Regions from separate parts of the Streptomyces sp. SID1328 genome, predicted to be linked through region 1. Evidence: riboswitches for the same ligand, from Rfam matches in the RefSeq annotation. Region 1 holds a riboswitch; the other holds the start of a gene.
The links. A riboswitch is a leader RNA that binds a small molecule or an ion and turns the genes downstream of it on or off. The one in region 1 is predicted to bind cobalamin.

Region 1 (8,403 bases):
AACCTGCACATCCTCTTCACCCGGCAGCAGACCACCGGAGCCCGAGCGACCGCGACCACTCATGAAGTCATCGCCTCCATCGCCGGACCAGCCGCGCAACCACCCGACGTGTCCGGCCTGCCTCCACCCAACGGTCCGAAGACCCGCACGACACCTGAGACGCCGGCACCACACACGGGGATCACGCACGCCCGTCGCAAAAGGCCTCACGCACCCGGACCACTCCGAAACTTCAGGCCGACGGCCGCGAGGCAACCGCTCCCGGCACCGAACCCGTTCGGAAAACATCTCGAACAGACCCCGGAAACGCCGAGATTCGCCCGATCAATCAGATCGGACGGGATCTCGTGAACTCTTCCTGCGCGAACTCAAGAACAGTCGCAAAGGTGGCCGTCGGTGCCTTGGATGCTCATGGGTGTTCATGAGCGCCGGGATCTGGGCTAGTACGTGGCGTCTTACGCGGGTGACTCGGGGGCGGGGCTGCTCAGGGTTGCAGCCTCTTCACCATGACCGCATACACCGGGGAGTCTGCGAAGGGCTGCTGCTCGCCCACCTTCTCGTAGCCCCAAGTCTCGTACAGATCCTGCACCTTCGGGTGCGTCACGTCGACCAGGAGCACCGCTACATCTTCGCTGCGTTCCTTCAGCAGGGCTTCGTGGAGTCGCTCCGAGATCCCCTGCTTCCGCCACCGCGGGCGCACCATGACCTCGGAGACGGCGTAGGTGGCGATGGACCCGTTGTTCGGCGCGAACGCGGTGGAACGCCACCACTCACGACCTGGCTGGAGCGGGGCGCCGTACGCGAAGCCGGTCGGCTCATCGCCGTCGAAAGCGACGACGCAGGAGAAGCCGTCCATCCCTGACCAGTGATCGACGAACCACGGGAATCGCTGGTTGAACTCGTCGTCCATCGCATCGGCGTAGGCGTCGGCGTGCACATCGATGAGCATCTGCCTGAAGTCCTCTGGGAGGCTTCCCTGTCCGTAATGCCGCAGGTCGATCACCCTGGTCACGCTCGACTCCATTCATCTCGCATTCGGTCTGCCCAGTCGCGGGCGTACGTCGTTGACGGCGCCAGCCGGAACAGGTCTCGGTGGAAGTCTCCGATCAAGGTGCGCATACGCCCAGGCAGGGGTGCACCATCCATGATCGTGAAGACGGTAGCCGCGGTCGCCGTGGCCTGCTCGGGCTCTCCCTGGCGAAGTTGTGCCAGCCCGAGCTGGCAGGTCGCCAGCGCCCGGTTGCGCTGGAACTCCGCCGGGATCTTGGCCAGGGCTCGGTGCGCCATCGCCTCGGCTTCAGCGGGCTCCCCGTTGTGGTTGAGGATGATCGCCGCGAGGTGGTTGAGTTCGGCCGGCCCGTAGAACGCGGTCCATCGGGGACGCTCGTCCTCGGCCGCCTTGTGGAAGGCCTCCTGTGCTGTGCCCAGAGCACGCCGAGCGGCCCGGAGATCGCCCAGCGACGAGTGAGCCAGAGCGAGGCGGACGCGGCCCATGGAGCCGAAGAAGGGGTCCCTACGGGCGGCCGGGGAGGCGTTGGCCGCCTGCGCTGCCGCAAGCTGTTCCGGCCAGTTCTTGCGCTGATAGGCGAGCATGGCCATGTTGACCCACACACGCATGCCGGTGGGAGGGTCCTGCGAGAGGCCGGCGAACGTGGACGACTCATGCAGGTACGCCTGCGCCGTAGCCAGGTCGCGGAGGTCGATGCACGACCAGGCGGCGATGGTGGTGAACTCGGCCGCCAGTGCGTACAGGGCGCGGCGTACACGTTCGCTGGCGTTCCGCTGTTGAAGCTCCAGCACCTTGGCGCGAGCTTCGAGGGCTGCGGTCGCCAGGGAGGCGTGCCCTCCTTGCCGGTTGTCGGCCTCCACGAACTCGTTCACGCTGGCCGAGGCGCGGGCTACGTCCGTCATGCCTACTGACCGACGTTGCTTGACGATCGGGACGGCTGCGGCTGCCGTTCCGGTGGTGGAAACGATGAAGTCGCGACGCCGCACGGGGCCCTCCGAGTGATGTTGCATTGAGCTGGGGGCGTTGAACCCTAAGTCCGCCACGGGGCAGCCGAACACATGCTCAAGTGCCGCGCAAGTGCGGCCGATTGGACGTCGACTTGATCCGTTGAGCAGGTTCCGGACCGTTCTGGAAGAGATTTCGCCGGGTCGGCCGGTGATCTCCTGCAGCGCAGAGTTCAACCGAGCCGCCAACTCCTCCTGAGTGATGCCAAGTTGATCTAATCGGCTCTGAAGGGCGAGATTCACTCCCATGCACCGAACGTAGTACCACCGTCACTCTGATGCCCAGACCTCAGGTAATAGGAACGCAAAGTCTTCCGGTCGGTCGGTGTGCACAAAGCCAGGACTCTTCCTGTTGCGCACCGCTCGTCACTCGTTGACTGGTCATAGGTCGCTGAGTCGAGTTCGGCGCGGCGGCACGGAGGAAAGCCCAGCCCTACCTCACTCGTCAGGACCGGGCACCCCAAGCCGGAGGGAAAGACCTCGTGACCATGACCGTCGCTAAACCGAATGCGATCGGAGCCCCGGGCTACACCGCGGAGCTGCCCTGCGTCCGTGAGTCCGCGAGCCACGCTCGCGATCTCGTCTCCAATGCGCTGGCAGCTTGGGGCATGGACGACGACATGGCCGACTGCGGACGCATCATTGTTACCGAACTGCTGGCCAACGCCGTCGAGCACACCGAGACCCCCGTCTCGAAGATCACCATCGAGCGCCGGAGCAACGGCGCCGTCTGCATTGGAGTCTCCGACCGGTCGCACGGCGTCCCGCACCTGAAGACGGCAGCACTGAACGCTGAGAGTGGCCGGGGGACAAGGAAGAGACCGGCGGCGCGGTCGGCGGCAAACGCTGGATCCTGTCACCGGCCGCTCTCGGCCCGCTTCCTCGCCGTATTGCCAACGCCCACGCCCCTCGGCCGTGTCGAATGCGACGACGTCTCATGGGCGCTCGGCTTCCAGCGCGGCCCGCCCCTCAAGCGGCGTCTACCAGCCGACATCACCCGTGATGGTGACTGGCTCGGCTGCTTGCCCTCCGCCTGAGACATTCGGACGGCCTGCAAGGAAGGTCGAGAAGACGATCACGTGCGGGACGAATGTGCCGACGCGGCAGGTTTCAGTCCCATGTCGGCCCAGGGGGCCAGCAGTTCCTGACACCAGGTGACTTCTGCGGGTCGCCCCTGCACCCGGGCCGTGTATAGGCTGGCCGCGCAGCTGGTTCGCCCTGTCCGCCAGGCAGGCGCGTCGTAAGAGGGAACCCGGTGGGAATCCGGGACTGCCCCGCAGCGGTGAGCGGGAACGACCGCCGTCATACGCACTGGGCCTGGAAGTGACGGGCTTGGGAAGCGACGGCCAGTAGGTGCCTCGTGGAAGAACGAGGCGTGCCCGTGAGTCCGAAGACCTGCCACTGCCCGCGCGCGGACCGCCGTGCGCGGAGATCCCGGTGACCTCGTGGGCGGGTCGGCGTACATATCAGGCGGTCACGCGTGCCGTGGCTCGTCCGGTCTGTCATCCCTTCGCGCTCGCACACCCCGGTCTCCGGGGTCTCTCTCGTCCAGAGCTCGCGAAGGAGAGTTTCGTGACAGCCAAGTCCGCAGTCGCGGCCGTACGGGCCACCGTCCACGGTTATCCCCGGCAGGGACCCGACCGGGAACTGAAGAAGGCGATCGAGGGTTATTGGAAGGGCCGGGTCACTGCCGATGCCCTCCGGGAGACGGCCGCCGACATCCGCCGCGCCAACTGGGGGCAGCTGGCCGAGGCCGGCCTCCACGAGGTCCCGACCGGTGACTTCTCGTACTACGACCATGTCCTCGACACCAGCGTCATGGTCGGCGCGATCCCCGCCCGGCATCGCGGCGCCGTCGACGCCGACGCCCTCGACGGGTACTTCGCCATGGCCCGCGGCACCCAGGAATGTGCGCCGCTGGAGATGACGAAGTGGTTCGACACCAACTACCACTACCTCGTGCCGGAGCTGGGTCCGGACACCGTGTTCGCCGCCGACTCGACAAAGCAGGTCAGTGAGCTGCGGGAAGCCCTGGCGCTGGGGCTCGCTGCCCGGCCCGTCCTGGTCGGCCCGGTCACCTATCTGCTGCTCGCCAAGCCCGCCCCCGACGCCCCCGCCGGCTTCGACCCGCTCACTCTTCTCGACCGGCTGCTCCCGGTGTACGGCGAGGTCCTCGCCGACCTGCGGGCGGCCGGCGCCGAGTGGGTGCAGCTCGACGAGCCCGCCCTGGTCCAGGACCACACCCCGGCCGAGCTGAACGCCACCGCCCGCGCCTACCGCGATCTGGGCGGCCTCACCGACCGGCCACGGCTGTTGGTCGCCTCCTATTTCGACCGGCTCGGCGAGGCACTCCCCGTGCTGGCCAAGGCCTCCATCGAGGGGCTCGCCCTCGATTTCACCGGACCGGCTGCCGCCAACCTGGACGCCCTGGCCGCCGTGGGCGGACTGCCCGGCAAGCGCCTGATCGCCGGGGTCGTCAGCGGCCGCAACATCTGGGTCAACGACCTCTCCACGTCCCTCGCAACCCTCGGCACCCTGCTCGGGCTGGCCGAACGGGTCGACGTCGCCGCCTCCTGCTCGCTCCTCCACGTCCCGCTGGACGCTTCTGCCGAGCGGGACATCGAGCCGCAGATCCTGCGCTGGCTGGCCTTCGCCAGGCAGAAGACCGCCGAGATCGCCACCCTCTCCAAGGGCCTCGCCCAGGGCACCGACGCCATCGCCGCCGAACTGGCCGCCAACCGCGCCGACCTGACCTCCCGGGCGGGTTCACCGATCACCCACGACCCTGCCGTCCGCGCACGCACGGCGGCCGTCACCGCGTTCGACGCACGCCGCTCCTATCCCTACCGGCAACGCGCCGCCGCCCAACGCGCCCACCTGGAGCTGCCGTTGCTGCCTACGACGACCATCGGCTCCTTCCCGCAGACCGGTGAATTGCGCACCGCCCGCGCCGACCTGCGCGCTGGCCGGATCGAACCGGCCGAATACGAGGAGCGCATCAGGACCGAGATCCAGGAGGTGATCTCCTTCCAGGAGAAGACCGGCATCGACGTCCTCGTACACGGCGAGGCCGAACGCAACGACATGGTCCAGCACTTCGCCGAACAGCTCACCGGCTACCTCGCCACCCGGCACGGCTGGGTCCAGTCCTACGGCACCCGCTACGTGCGTCCGCCGATCCTGGCCGGCGACATCTCCCGCCCCGGGCCGATGACCGTGCGCTGGACGTCGTACGCCCAGTCCCTCACCACCAAGCCGGTCAAGGGCATGCTCACCGGACCGGTCACCATGCTCGCCTGGTCCTTCGTCCGCGACGACCAGCCCCTCGGCGAGACCGCCCGCCAGGTCGCCCTCGCCCTGCGCGACGAGGTGAACGACCTGGAGACGGCCGGGACTTCCGTCATCCAGGTCGACGAGCCCGCGCTGCGCGAGACGCTGCCGCTGCGGACCGCCGATCGCCCGCACTATCTGGCCTGGGCTACGGAGGCGTTCCGGCTCACCACCGGCGGCGTCCGGCCGGACACCCAGATCCACACGCACATGTGCTACGCCGAGTTCGGCGACATCGTCCAGGCGATCGACGACCTCGACGCCGACGTCATCAGCCTGGAGGCGGCCCGCTCGCACATGCAGGTCGCCCGGGAACTGGCGGCGCACGGCTATCCGCGGGAGGCCGGGCCGGGTGTGTACGACATCCACTCCCCGCGCGTGCCGAGCACGGAGGAGGCCGCCGACCTGCTGCGCCTCGGCCTCAAGGCCATCCCCGCCGAACGCCTGTGGGTCAACCCCGACTGCGGCCTGAAGACCCGCGGCTGGCCCGAGGTCCGGGCCTCCCTGGAGCACCTGGTCGCAGCCGCGAGGGAGGTGCGCCGGGAAGTGTCCGGGGACTGACAGAGACGGCGGACTGTCGGCCGACCGATCCGGGTAGCCCTTATTGCAATTCAGATGCAACAGCTTGAGATCATCAATAAGGGTGTGAGGTTCATGACGGTCAACCGGATACGGACAGCCGCCTCGACGGCGGCGATACTCACGGGTGTCGCCGCCTGCTCGGCCCCCGGCAGCAGCACGGGAAGCGGCGACGCAGCCGACTCCGTCGTGATCGGGGTGGCCTCAGAGCCGGACACGCTCAGTCCGCTGCTCGGATACGGCAAGGACGGCAACTCGAAGATCTTCGACGGCCTCCTCGCCCGCGATGCCGGCCTGAAGCTGAGACCGGCACTGGTGAAGGCTCTTCCCGAGGTCGCCGCCGACGGCCTCACCTACACCTACACCCTGCGCGACGGCGTGAAGTTCAGCGACGGCAAGCCGCTGACCTCCACCGACGTCGTCTTCACGTACGACACGATCCTCGACGCGAAGACCAACAACACCAACCGCAGCGAACTGGACGCCATCAAGGACGTGCGGGCGGACGGCGGCGACAAGGAGGGCACGATCCGGGAGCACGTCCGCAAGGGCGGACATTGGCGCGACTCGGTCGTACACGCGATCCTTGACCGCGAGTGGGCCGCAGTGCCCGCTGGGCCCACCTGCCCGTCCGCAAAGAGAGCGGCTGGGCCCGGCGAGCAGTAGTTGGCTTCCCGGCCACGGCTCCGGTTCAGGCAGCTTGGGGCATTCGGCTCAAGGTCCGCGGCGTTCGACCACAACGGCTTCCTCATCCTGCCGGGGCCCTTACCCACGACGCCCATCGCGCCCACGCCACCGCATGTCTCCTGGCCGGTGACCGGACGCTGGGCCGCGTCCGCTCGATCAACGGTAAGGACGGTTTGCCCTTGGTCGTCGACCTGGGGGATGTAGACGGTGTTGCACGCCGGAGGACGAGGGCACACCGCGTCGCAGCCGTAGCCCGGAGTGTGCGCGGGAGTGGCGGGATCCCGAAGATCAGCGGTTCTACGCCTACAACTACTTCAGACAGCATCCCGAGACGCTCATCAACTGGTTCGACACCCATCGCACCGTCCCCTTGTGGTCACACCAGCCCGGCCAGATCGTGGTTGAGTGCGACGACGTTGACGCGTCCTGACCCAGGAAGCCCAGAACACGTCCCCGGACGTGCCGGGCCACCAAGGCCTTGACCTTGGCTGGGGCGAGATGGCGGGCCTTCGCGACGCGGGCCACCTGTTCGTGGGCGTACGCCGGGGAGATCGCAGGGTCGAGCCCGGAACCGCTGGCGGTGACGGCGTCCGCGGGGACCAGATATCCCAAGGCCGACTCGCCCGAATACGCCTGCCAGTTGGTGTTGGTGACGAAGGAGGCCGCGGTGTTGAACGACAGGTCAGCGGGGACCGGCTTCATCCCCAAGGACAGCAGGAGATGGTTCTGCAGGCGCAGGAACGCGTACAGGAACAGCACCGAGACCGCGGAGAAGGCCAGAACACTCCGAAGGTAGGCCGACCACCTCTGGTCCGCGTCGCCGTTCACTCCCCCTGCCCGGTAGACCAGGCGTTCGGCCCGCCCGTGGTGAGGGGTGGTCAGGACACGGGCCATGTAGTCGCCCAGTGGGCGAAACGAGAGACAGAGCGCGACCACCAGGGCGAGCACCTGGAGCCAGCCCGCGAGAGTGTCGTTCACCGGGGCTGTCTCCTAGAACCTCTCGGGGAAGATCAGGCACACGACCAGATAGATCACGAGACAGGCCGCGACGATCAGGCCGACGATGTTCTCCACGCTCACAAGCGCCCGACTCCCTTGGAGGCAAGGCCGAGGAGGGCGAACACCACGACTGTGAGCGCGATGTATACGACGTCCGACATGCGCGAGGCACCCCGCAGAGTCATCAGGGGCGGAGCTGTGCGATACGCCCTGTTGGAAGATGAAGTTGGTACGTTTTGACGCTATATCAGTCGACTTCGGTAAAGCGTTGACGCTGGGTGGGCCGACGGGGTGATGGTGGAGTGCCGGCGATCACCCGTCGCGGTCGGATCTCGCGCCGCCGCCGGGTGCACAGCTGGGAAGAGTGAGCGTCACCGAGAAGACCGGCCCGTCGTCGGTCGTCTCCAGGGTCCCGTCCATGGCCTCGGTCAGATCACGCGAAAGCCGCAGCGTCAGGCTGTCCGCCCTACAGGTACGCGGTGCTCGGGGGGCCGGCGTGCTCGATTCGGTGTCCTGCTCACGCATCCCGTCCTCCACCCGGATCACCAGGCTGCCGCCCCGGACCCGGGCGCAGAAGACGGGGGGCCGGTCCGGTGGGCTGTGACGCAGTGCGTCGGCCCCGAGAGCGGTGAGAGCGCGAGTGAGGAGGGCGGCATCGGCGATCACGTCGGGCAGTTGTTCCGGCAGGCGCAGCACGATCGAGTGGCCACCGGGTCCGAGATCGTCCATGGCAGCGCCCAGCACCTCGTCCAGGTCGACCGGGCGCAGGTAGAGATCGAGTGCCCCGGCGTGCAG
Region 2 (8,403 bases), on a different contig from region 1:
GGTGTGCACACGGGTGGGGCGCTGGCTGGAGTCGGTGCCCGAGGGCCGTACGGTCGCCCTCGTGGAGCCCGAGGTGGTGCGGGCGGCCGTCATAGACGCCTTGGGCCTGCCCGCCGGCGCCTTCTGGCGACTGGACGTGGCACCACTCACCGCGACGGAACTGTCCGGGCGGGCCGGACGCTGGAACCTGCGGCTGGGGCGTGCGCTCGGGGGTGAGTAGCTGGGGCTGAGACTCGAAATGAGCCGGCCTCGGCCCAGTCTTGTGCGTCCGCGGTTCAGGCGGTGCCTGTCCCGTCGTTGATCTGAAAGGTGATCACGTCGACTTCGTCGGTTGCCGCCAGGTCCGGGTAGTGGCCCTTGAGGGCTTCCCGGAGTTCGGTGGCGGTCGTCAGCCCCTCGGCCCGGGCGTCCTGGTCGGTGAGGTCGCTGACCAGGCAGTGCCTGATGCCGGTCACCTCTGCGGGCAGGACGACTTCGGGGTCGCTCTCGAACACCAGCCGTGCCGACCCGAGCCGGGCCGGGTCCCGGAAGCGGGTGGTCCTGGTCTTGGCGCCGGAGCGGACGTCCGCAAGGTAGCGGGGGTGGAACCGGATGATCGGGGGACCGGCCGTCTCGGGGTCTTGGTAGAGCGAGGGATCGAGACCGTTCATGCCTTCCGGGGTCCATCGCTGAGTCAGCGGCATGAGGTCGGCGGCGAGAACGGACCTGGGCCCCTCGGGTGTGGGGACGATGACGCGCATGGCGGGGTAGTAGTCCACGAAGACCTGCCGATCGCGCCCGCAGGGGCCGACGACCCCGCGCCCGTGGTTTCCCACGGCGACGATGCAGCGCATCTGGCGGGCGCTCTGGGCTCGGGCGGCTCCCAGAGCCACGAGTTCGGCGCAGGGTCCGCCGGTGAAGTGGTAGAGGTTCACGCCGGCGAACATCCGGTAGTCGGCGGCCATGACCGCGGCGCCCATCGTGTGGACCCCGTCCTCGTCGGGCCCGGCGTCGGTATGCGCGTCTATGGTGCGGCGTGCCAGCTCCACGAGCTCACGCTCGTCGTCGTCGAGAGCTCGTGCGGATGGCGGTACATACACGTCTTCGGCCTTCCCGATCTTCAGCGGTCGCCGAAGAGCATTCCACGCCACGTGGGTGGTCCGGGTGAGAGGGGCCCCGGAGGATCTCCGGGGCCCCTCTCGTCGTCATGTCACCGGCTCAGTGGGAGGCGGCGACCGCCTGGCCCGTGCTGCGTGCCACCGCGGGACGGGGGTTCAGCAGGCGCTCGGCCAACTCGCCGAAGAGCAGGCCGAATCCGGCCCACAGCACCGTCTGGATGGCCAGAGCGGAGAGGCGGAACCGCCACAGCAGGGTGGCCGGGAAGTGTTCCGGCACCTCGTTGACGACCGGCAGGAAGGCGTACGCCAGACCGGTCAGCAGGGCGAAGGCGGCTACGGCGATCAGGGTCGCGTACCAGTTGCCCAGGCGTGGGGCGAGCCGTTTGCCCAGCAGGGTGGCGCCGACCGCCAGGAGCACGCTGAGCAGCATCATCAGGAAGTACAGCGTGGTGCGCTTGCCGATGGTGTCCGGGTCGCCGACCGAGGGCGGGTTGGCCGGGTACTTCAGGAACGGCACGACGTACACGGCGAGCAGCGCGGTGCCGGAGAGCAGCAGCGCGGTCGCGCGCGGGCCGAAGCGGCCGACGCGGCCGAGCGCGAAGCAGTAGGCGAGCGCGGCGATGCCGCCGAAGGCGACCCCGTAGACGAGGACGCCGGTGGCGAGTCCGGCGGTGGACTGGAGCGAGCGCGAGACCACTTCGACCTCGTGCTCGTGGGAGTGGTGCCCCTCGAAACTGATGGCGCTGTCCACGTTGGGCTCGCCGAGGAAGTACGCGGCGATCAGGGCGAGCACGCCGGCACCGAGGCCAGCGAGCATGCCCCGCACGAGGAGGTTCCTCACGGTTGCGGAGTTCATGGGTGTGCGGCGTCCCTCGCGTCAGTGGCAGGGGAAGCCGAGCAGGTGGCGTGCGTCGTGCACCCACTCGTGGACGTCCGTGCCGTTGAACACGGAGGTGGCGCCCTGCTCGGCGCCGACGAAGTACAGCAGGACCAGCATGAGGACACCGAAGAAGACCGCCCAGGGCGCTATCTCCTTCAGCGGCAGCTTGGCGGGAACGGCGGGGTTTCCGGCTGTCGGCTGAGCGACGGACTGCGCCATGGCAGTACCTCCTCTGGGAGTTCGCGTCCCATCTCGGTGGTGCACAGGACGACGGCCACGGGTCTGACTCGCACGGCCCCTCGAGGGACCGCGCACACAGTGGCGCGACCGTGCCGGTTTCTCACCGGCTTCCGTTTCGCCGTCGTCGATATCGCCCCGACGGTACCGCGTGCGCCCTGCCTGGCCAAGACCGCACCCCCACGGGTGATCTTCCTCTCCCGAGGCGGCGTCCTCACGGGGTACGGGTCAGAAGTCGTCGGCGCCGTTGCGCAGTTCGGTCGTCCAGTAGCCGGTGAGCGTCTTCGCGGGGTCGACGGGCAGCGCAGGATCGGCCCGTAGGTGACGGCGAGTTCACGGCCGGGGTCGATGCCGGGTTCGTCCGCGAGGAGTCCGCGGGTGCGGTGGAACAAGTCGAGCGCCTCCGACTGCCGGCCCGCCTGGTATACGGGAGAAAACAGCGGCATATCGGGGGGGTGTCCGGCGCCCCGCGAGGGATTCACGCCGACCTGTGCGTACCCTGCTGCCCGTGCCGTCCTCCCGTTTCCGCCGTGTCGCCGTCCTCGTCCTGGAGGGCGCCAAGCCGCTCGACGTGGGTATCCCGGCGCAGGTGTTCACGACCCGCGCGAGCATGCCGTACGAGGTGCGGGTGTGCGGGGCGGCGCCGGGTCTGGTGACGGGCGGCGACGGCCTGTCCTACCACGTGGCGCACGGCCTGGAGGCGCTGGAGTGGGCCGACGTGGTGTTCGTGCCGGGCTACCGGTTCCCGGACCGGGAGGACCCGCCGGAGCCGGTGGTGGCGGCGCTGGTCGCGGCGTACGCACGGGGTGCGCGGCTGGCGGCGATCTCGACGGGGGCGTTCGCGCTGGCGGCCACGGGTCTGCTGGACGGCAGACGGGCCACCACGCACTGGCACTACGCGCGCGCCCTGGCGGCCCGGTACCCGCTGATCCGGGTGGACGAGAACGTGCTGTTCGTGGACGAGGGCAACGTGCTCACGTCGGCCGGGGCGGCCTCCGGCATCGACCTGTGCCTGCACATGCTGCGCGGCGAGCTGGGGGTGGCCGCCTCCAACCACGCGGCCCGGCGGCTGGTCGCGGCCCCCTACCGCAGCGGAGGTCAGGCGCAGTACGTGCCGCGCAGTGTGCCGGAGCCGCTGGGCGAGCGGTTCGCCGCGACGCGGGAGTGGGCGCTGCACCGGCTCGGTGAGCCGCTGAGCCTGCAGTCGCTGGCCCGGCACGCGGCCGTGTCGCCGCGTACGTTCTCCCGGCGGTTCGCGGAGGACACCGGGTACACCCCGATGCAGTGGGTGACGCGGGCGCGGGTCGACCTGGCGCGCGAGTTGCTGGAGCGTTCGGAGCGGAGCGTGGAGCAGATCGCCGACGAGGTCGGGCTCGGTACCGGCACCAACCTCCGGCTGCACTTCCAGCGCGTGCTCGGGACCACGCCGAGCGACTACCGGCGGACGTTCGCGCGGGGCGAGTAACTCTGGCGCGATCCTTGTGCACCATGGCGCTCCTGCCACTGCCGCGTCCGGCCCCCGTCCGGGAACCTGAGGGCGAACGGAAGGGACACCATTCATGACGCGCATCGCCATCAACGGATTCGGCCGCATCGGACGCAACGTGCTGCGGGCTCTTCTCGAACGCGACAGCGACCTCGAGGTCGTCGCGGTGAACGACCTCACCGAACCCGCGGGGCTGGCCCGGCTGCTGGCCTTCGACTCGACGGCCGGGCGGCTCGGCCGCCCGGTGGAGGTGGACGGCGACACCCTCGTGGTCGACGGCCGCCGCATCAAGGTCCTCGCCGAGCGCGAGCCGGCCCAGCTCCCCTGGGCCGAGCTGGACGTCGACATCGTGCTGGAGGCGACCGGCCGCTTCACCTCGGCGAAGGCCGCCCGTGCCCACCTCGACGCGGGCGCGAAGCGGGTGCTGGTGAGCGCCCCCTCGGACGGCGCCGACGTGACGCTGGCGTACGGGGTGAACAGCGACACCTTCGACCCGGCTCTGCACACCATCGTGTCGAACGCCTCCTGCACGACCAACGCGCTGGCCCCGCTGGCCGCCGTGCTGGACGAACTGGCGGGCATCGAGCACGGGTTCATGACGACCGTGCACGCCTACACCCAGGAGCAGAACCTCCAGGACGGCCCGCACCGCGACCCCCGCCGGGCGCGCGCGGCCGGCGTGAACATCGTGCCGACGACCACGGGCGCGGCCAAGGCGATCGGCCTGGTGCTGCCGAACCTCGACGGCAAGCTGTCGGGCGACTCGATCCGGGTCCCGGTGCCGGTCGGCTCGATCGTCGAGCTGAACACCACGGTCGCCCGCGACGTCACCCGCGAGGAGGTGCTCGCCGCCTACCGCACGGCCGCCGAGGGCCCGCTCGCCGGTGTCCTGGAGTACTCCGAGGACCCCCTGGTCTCCTCCGACATCGTCGGCAACCCGGCCTCCTCCATCTTCGACTCGGCCCTCACCCGCGTCGACGGCCGTCACGTCAAGGTCGTCGCCTGGTACGACAACGAGTGGGGCTTCTCCAACCGCGTGATCGACACGCTGGAGCTCCTCGCACGGTGATCAGCAGAACTCACCGGCGCAAGCCGGTGAGGACGTGTCCGGAAGCTCGCCGCCCGCATCGGCGGTGAGGTTCCGGGTGACGCTCAGTTCGGTTGGTGAGTGGCGTCCCGCAGGTACCGCAGCGCCGAAGCCGCCGCCCCCGCCCCGCACATGCCGTGGGCGCCCGGCCCCGGTGGGGTGGACGCCGAGCAGAGGTAGACGCCGGGCAGGCCGGTCGAGTAGGGGTCGAGGGTGGGGCGGGGGCCCAGGATGAGTTGAGGGGCCGTCTTCGCGCCGGTGAGGATGTCGCCGCCCGCGAAGTTGGCGTTGGCGGCGGCGAAGCCGGCCGGGGTGGTGGCGCTCAGGCCCACGATCCGGTCGCGGGCGCCGGGGGCGAACCGTTCGATCTGCCGCAGGATCGCCTCCGTGGCGTCCCCGGTGTAGCCGTACGGGACGTGCGCGTAGGCCCAGACCGGGTGCACGTCGCCCACCGAGCGTCCGGGGTCGGCGAGGTACTGCTGGCCGACCAGGACGAACGGCCGCTCGGGCATGCGCCCGGCCCCGACGTCCCGTTCGGCCCGCGCGATCTCGGCGAGCGTGCCACCCAGGTGGACGGTCCCGGCGCGCCGGGCTTTCTCGTGGGTCCACGGAATTCCGCCCTCCACCGCCAGGTCGATCTTGAAGGCGCCTGGACCCCGGCGGAACCGCCGGTAGGCGGACCGCGTCCGGGCGGGCAGCCGGTCGCCGTAGATGGCCGCGGCCTGGCCGGGGTCGAGGTCGAGGAGCGTCACGTCGGCGGCCGGGATCTGGCGGTGGTCGGTGATGCGGACGTTCGTCTCGACGCGCCCGCCGTACTCGCGCAGCGCCTTCTCCAGCGCGCGGGCGATGGACTGCGAGCCCCCTTCGGCCACGGCCCAGCCGGCGGCGTGCCCGGAGACCAAGATGCCGAGGCCGATGGCCGAGGTGAGCGGGCGGCCCAGCGGGCGGAAGGCGTGGGCGGCGATCCCGGCCCAGAGCGCGCGGGTCTGCGGGGTACGGAAGAGACGGGCGAGGGCGGCGGCGGGCAGGGTGGTCGGCAGGCCGAAGCGGGCGAGCAGCAGCGGGTGGGAGGGGACGCGCAGCAGCGGGCCCATCACCTCGCCGGCGAGCGTGTCCCAGTGCCGTACCGAGGGCTCGATCAGCGCCCGGTAGCGATCGCCGTCGGGGCCGAGGAGGCGGGCGGTCTCCGCGACGGAGCGCATCAGGACGCCCGCCGTGCCGTCGTCGAGGGGATGGACGCAGTCGACCTCGGGCAGGAGCCAGCGCAGTCCGTGCCGTTCCAGCTCAAGTTCACGCAGGGCCGGTGAGTTCACGGCCATGGGGTGGATGGCGGAGCAGTGGTCGTGCAGCAGGCCGGGCAGCAGAGCCTCGTAGCTGCGGGTGCCGCCCCCTACCTCGTCGGCGGCCTCCAGCAGCGTGACGTCGAGCCCCGCCTTGGCGAGCAGCGCGCCCGCGGCGAGCCCGTTGGGCCCGCCACCGACGACTACGGCCGTGGCCTTCGGCCGCGTCGTGGATGTCATGGGACCGAGTCTGCCTTACCGACGCGTATCCCGAGTCCTCTCCGGAACGACGCCCGGGGCAATCAAGAAGGATCACGGCCGGATCGCGCGGGCGAAGGGCGTAGTGGACCTGGCAATCGCTCAGAAGACCGCTGCCCGCGACCCCGTCAGGGAGCCGGAGTGACCGGCGCCGCCTCCTCGCGCCGCTGGGCCGAGAGGACCCGCTCCCGGCGGGCGACGACCACCGCGGTGCCGGCGGTGCTCAGCGCGAAGGAGAGCAGGACCAGCCGGGGCCGGTCGAGCCGGTAGCCGATGAGCCGGTCCAGGGAGTAACGGCCGGGCCCGGTCAGGCCGATGCAGGTGGCGACGTAGCCGAGGTAGGCCGGGTACTCGTAGCCGCCCGCCGCGGCGAAGAATCCGTTGGGTCGGTGCACGGAGACGGCGCCGCCCATGCCCCCGGCCACGGCGGCACCGGCGGCGGGCGTGCCGAGACCGAGCGCGAGCAGGACCCCGCCGCCCAGCTCGGCCGACCCGGACGCGATGGCGCTCGCCTTGCCGGGGCGGAAGCCCATGGACTCCATGAACTCGCCCGTCCCCTCGATGCCTGCGCCGCCGAACCAGCCGAGCAGCTTCTGCGCGCCATGGGCGGCCAGTACGCCGCCGGTGCCGAGGCGTACGGCCAGCAGTCCGAGATCCTTGCGTCGGCCCATGGGGAGGTCCTTCCGTCGGCGGAGCGGTCCGAACTGGGCAACACGCTAGCGACCATCGGGGCGGTACGCCCCCCGGCAGACGCACGGGGCGCGCGGGACACAGACCTCCGTCACCGGGAGGGCGCGGCCGCGGAGGCGGTGTCGCACTGGACCCTGGGCCAGAGGGTCACCTCACCCGGACCAGATGGCCGGTGTCGTGGCGGGACGTTTCCGCGTCCGCGACCTATCGTCGGCTTGCGTCCGCAGGCGGTGCGGTCCGGTGGCCGGACATGCTGGTACGGGCCCCTCGCCGCAGCCCGTTCGGCGGTTGCCGCCGACTGCACCTGTTGGAGTGGTATGGCTTCCGGGACCCCGCACGCGTCCGGACCGTGGCTGAGCGCGGCGCATTTGCTGGGGCGGTGGAAGCTGTGGCTGATGCCCGCGGTGCTCAGCTCGCTGGTCGCGCTGGTGCTGTCGCTGCTGTACATGGGCGGCATCCTCACCCCGGAGGGCAGCCTGCACCGGATGCCGGTGGCGCTGGTGAACCTGGACGAGGGCGAGCCGCTGCCGGGCCAGAAGGCCAACGTGGGCACGCAGGCCGCCCGTTCCGTCCTCTCCTCCGGCTCCTCCGACGACCGGGTCCGCTGGCGGCCGATGTCACGGGCCAAGGCGCAGGACGAGCTGGCGTCGGGCCGGGTGTACGGCGCCCTGGTGATCCCGGCGGACTTCACTGCGACCGTGGGCGCGCTGGCCACCGCGGACGCCAAGTCCCGCCCGGAGCTGACCGTGCTGACCAACCCCGGCGTGGGCAGCCTGGCCTCCTCGCTGGCGGGACGGATCACGCAGAGCGCCGCGCACCAGGTGTCGGTCTCGGTCGGCAAGCAGTTGTCGGCGTCCCCCGAAGTGAAGCAGGCGAGCGCGGCGACCCGCGTGCTGATCGCCGACCCGGTGGAGGTGCGGACACAGGTGGGCCACCCCATCGGCGCCCACAGCGGGCTGGGGCTGAGCGCCTTCTACTACGCGCTGCTGCTGGTGCTGGCCGGGTTCATCGGCGGCAACATCATCCACAACGGCGTCGACAGCGGGCTCGGCTACGCCGACACGGAGATCGGCCCCTGGCACTCGCGGCGTCCGACGGTGCACATCAACCGGACCCGGACGCTGGTGCTGAAGATGGTGATGACGGCCGGCCTCTCGCTGCTCACCACCTCGCTGATCATGCTGGCGACGATCGGCGTGCTGGGCATGGACGCCCCGCACGCCGGTCTGCTGTGGGTGTTCTCGTACTGCGCGACGCTGACGGTCGGGCTCGGGGTGCAGGCGATCAACGCGGCCTTCGGCAGCCTGGGCCAGCTCGTGTCGATGTTCGTCTTCATCGCGTTCGCGCTGCCGTCCTCGGGCGCCACCGTGCCGCTGGAGGCGGTGCCG

Region 2: it holds a riboswitch for cobalamin, as region 1 does, so the genes downstream of both, GT030_RS31015 (CbtB-domain containing protein) here and metE (5-methyltetrahydropteroyltriglutamate--homocysteine S-methyltransferase) in region 1, are expected to answer to the same signal.

The regions. Positions count from the first base shown of each region.
Region 1 is NZ_WWKH01000324.1:4,839-13,241, forward strand. It holds gene GT030_RS09325 (GNAT family N-acetyltransferase) at 485-1,012, opposite strand; gene GT030_RS09330 (helix-turn-helix transcriptional regulator) at 1,009-2,262, opposite strand; gene GT030_RS09335 (ATP-binding protein) at 2,502-3,050, shown strand; cobalamin riboswitch at 3,223-3,414, shown strand; gene metE (5-methyltetrahydropteroyltriglutamate--homocysteine S-methyltransferase) at 3,586-5,904, shown strand; partial or broken gene GT030_RS09345 (ABC transporter substrate-binding protein) at 5,998-6,438, shown strand; gene GT030_RS36290 (potassium-transporting ATPase subunit C) at 6,919-7,221, opposite strand; partial or broken gene GT030_RS36295 (potassium-transporting ATPase subunit KdpA) at 7,210-7,587, opposite strand; gene kdpF (K(+)-transporting ATPase subunit F) at 7,600-7,689, opposite strand; gene GT030_RS09360 (DUF4118 domain-containing protein) at 7,921-8,403, opposite strand, start outside.
Region 2 is NZ_WWKH01000960.1:6,023-14,425, reverse strand. It holds partial or broken gene GT030_RS31030 (histidine phosphatase family protein) at 1-220, shown strand, start outside; gene GT030_RS31025 (ASCH domain-containing protein) at 276-1,028, opposite strand; gene GT030_RS31020 (CbtA family protein) at 1,198-1,953, opposite strand; gene GT030_RS31015 (CbtB-domain containing protein) at 1,975-2,196, opposite strand; cobalamin riboswitch at 2,235-2,367, opposite strand; partial or broken gene GT030_RS36895 (hypothetical protein) at 2,580-2,660, opposite strand; gene GT030_RS31000 (helix-turn-helix domain-containing protein) at 2,723-3,679, shown strand; gene gap (type I glyceraldehyde-3-phosphate dehydrogenase) at 3,774-4,769, shown strand; gene GT030_RS30990 (NAD(P)/FAD-dependent oxidoreductase) at 4,853-6,307, opposite strand; gene GT030_RS30985 (DoxX family protein) at 6,454-6,996, opposite strand; gene GT030_RS30980 (DUF3533 domain-containing protein) at 7,333-8,403, shown strand, end outside.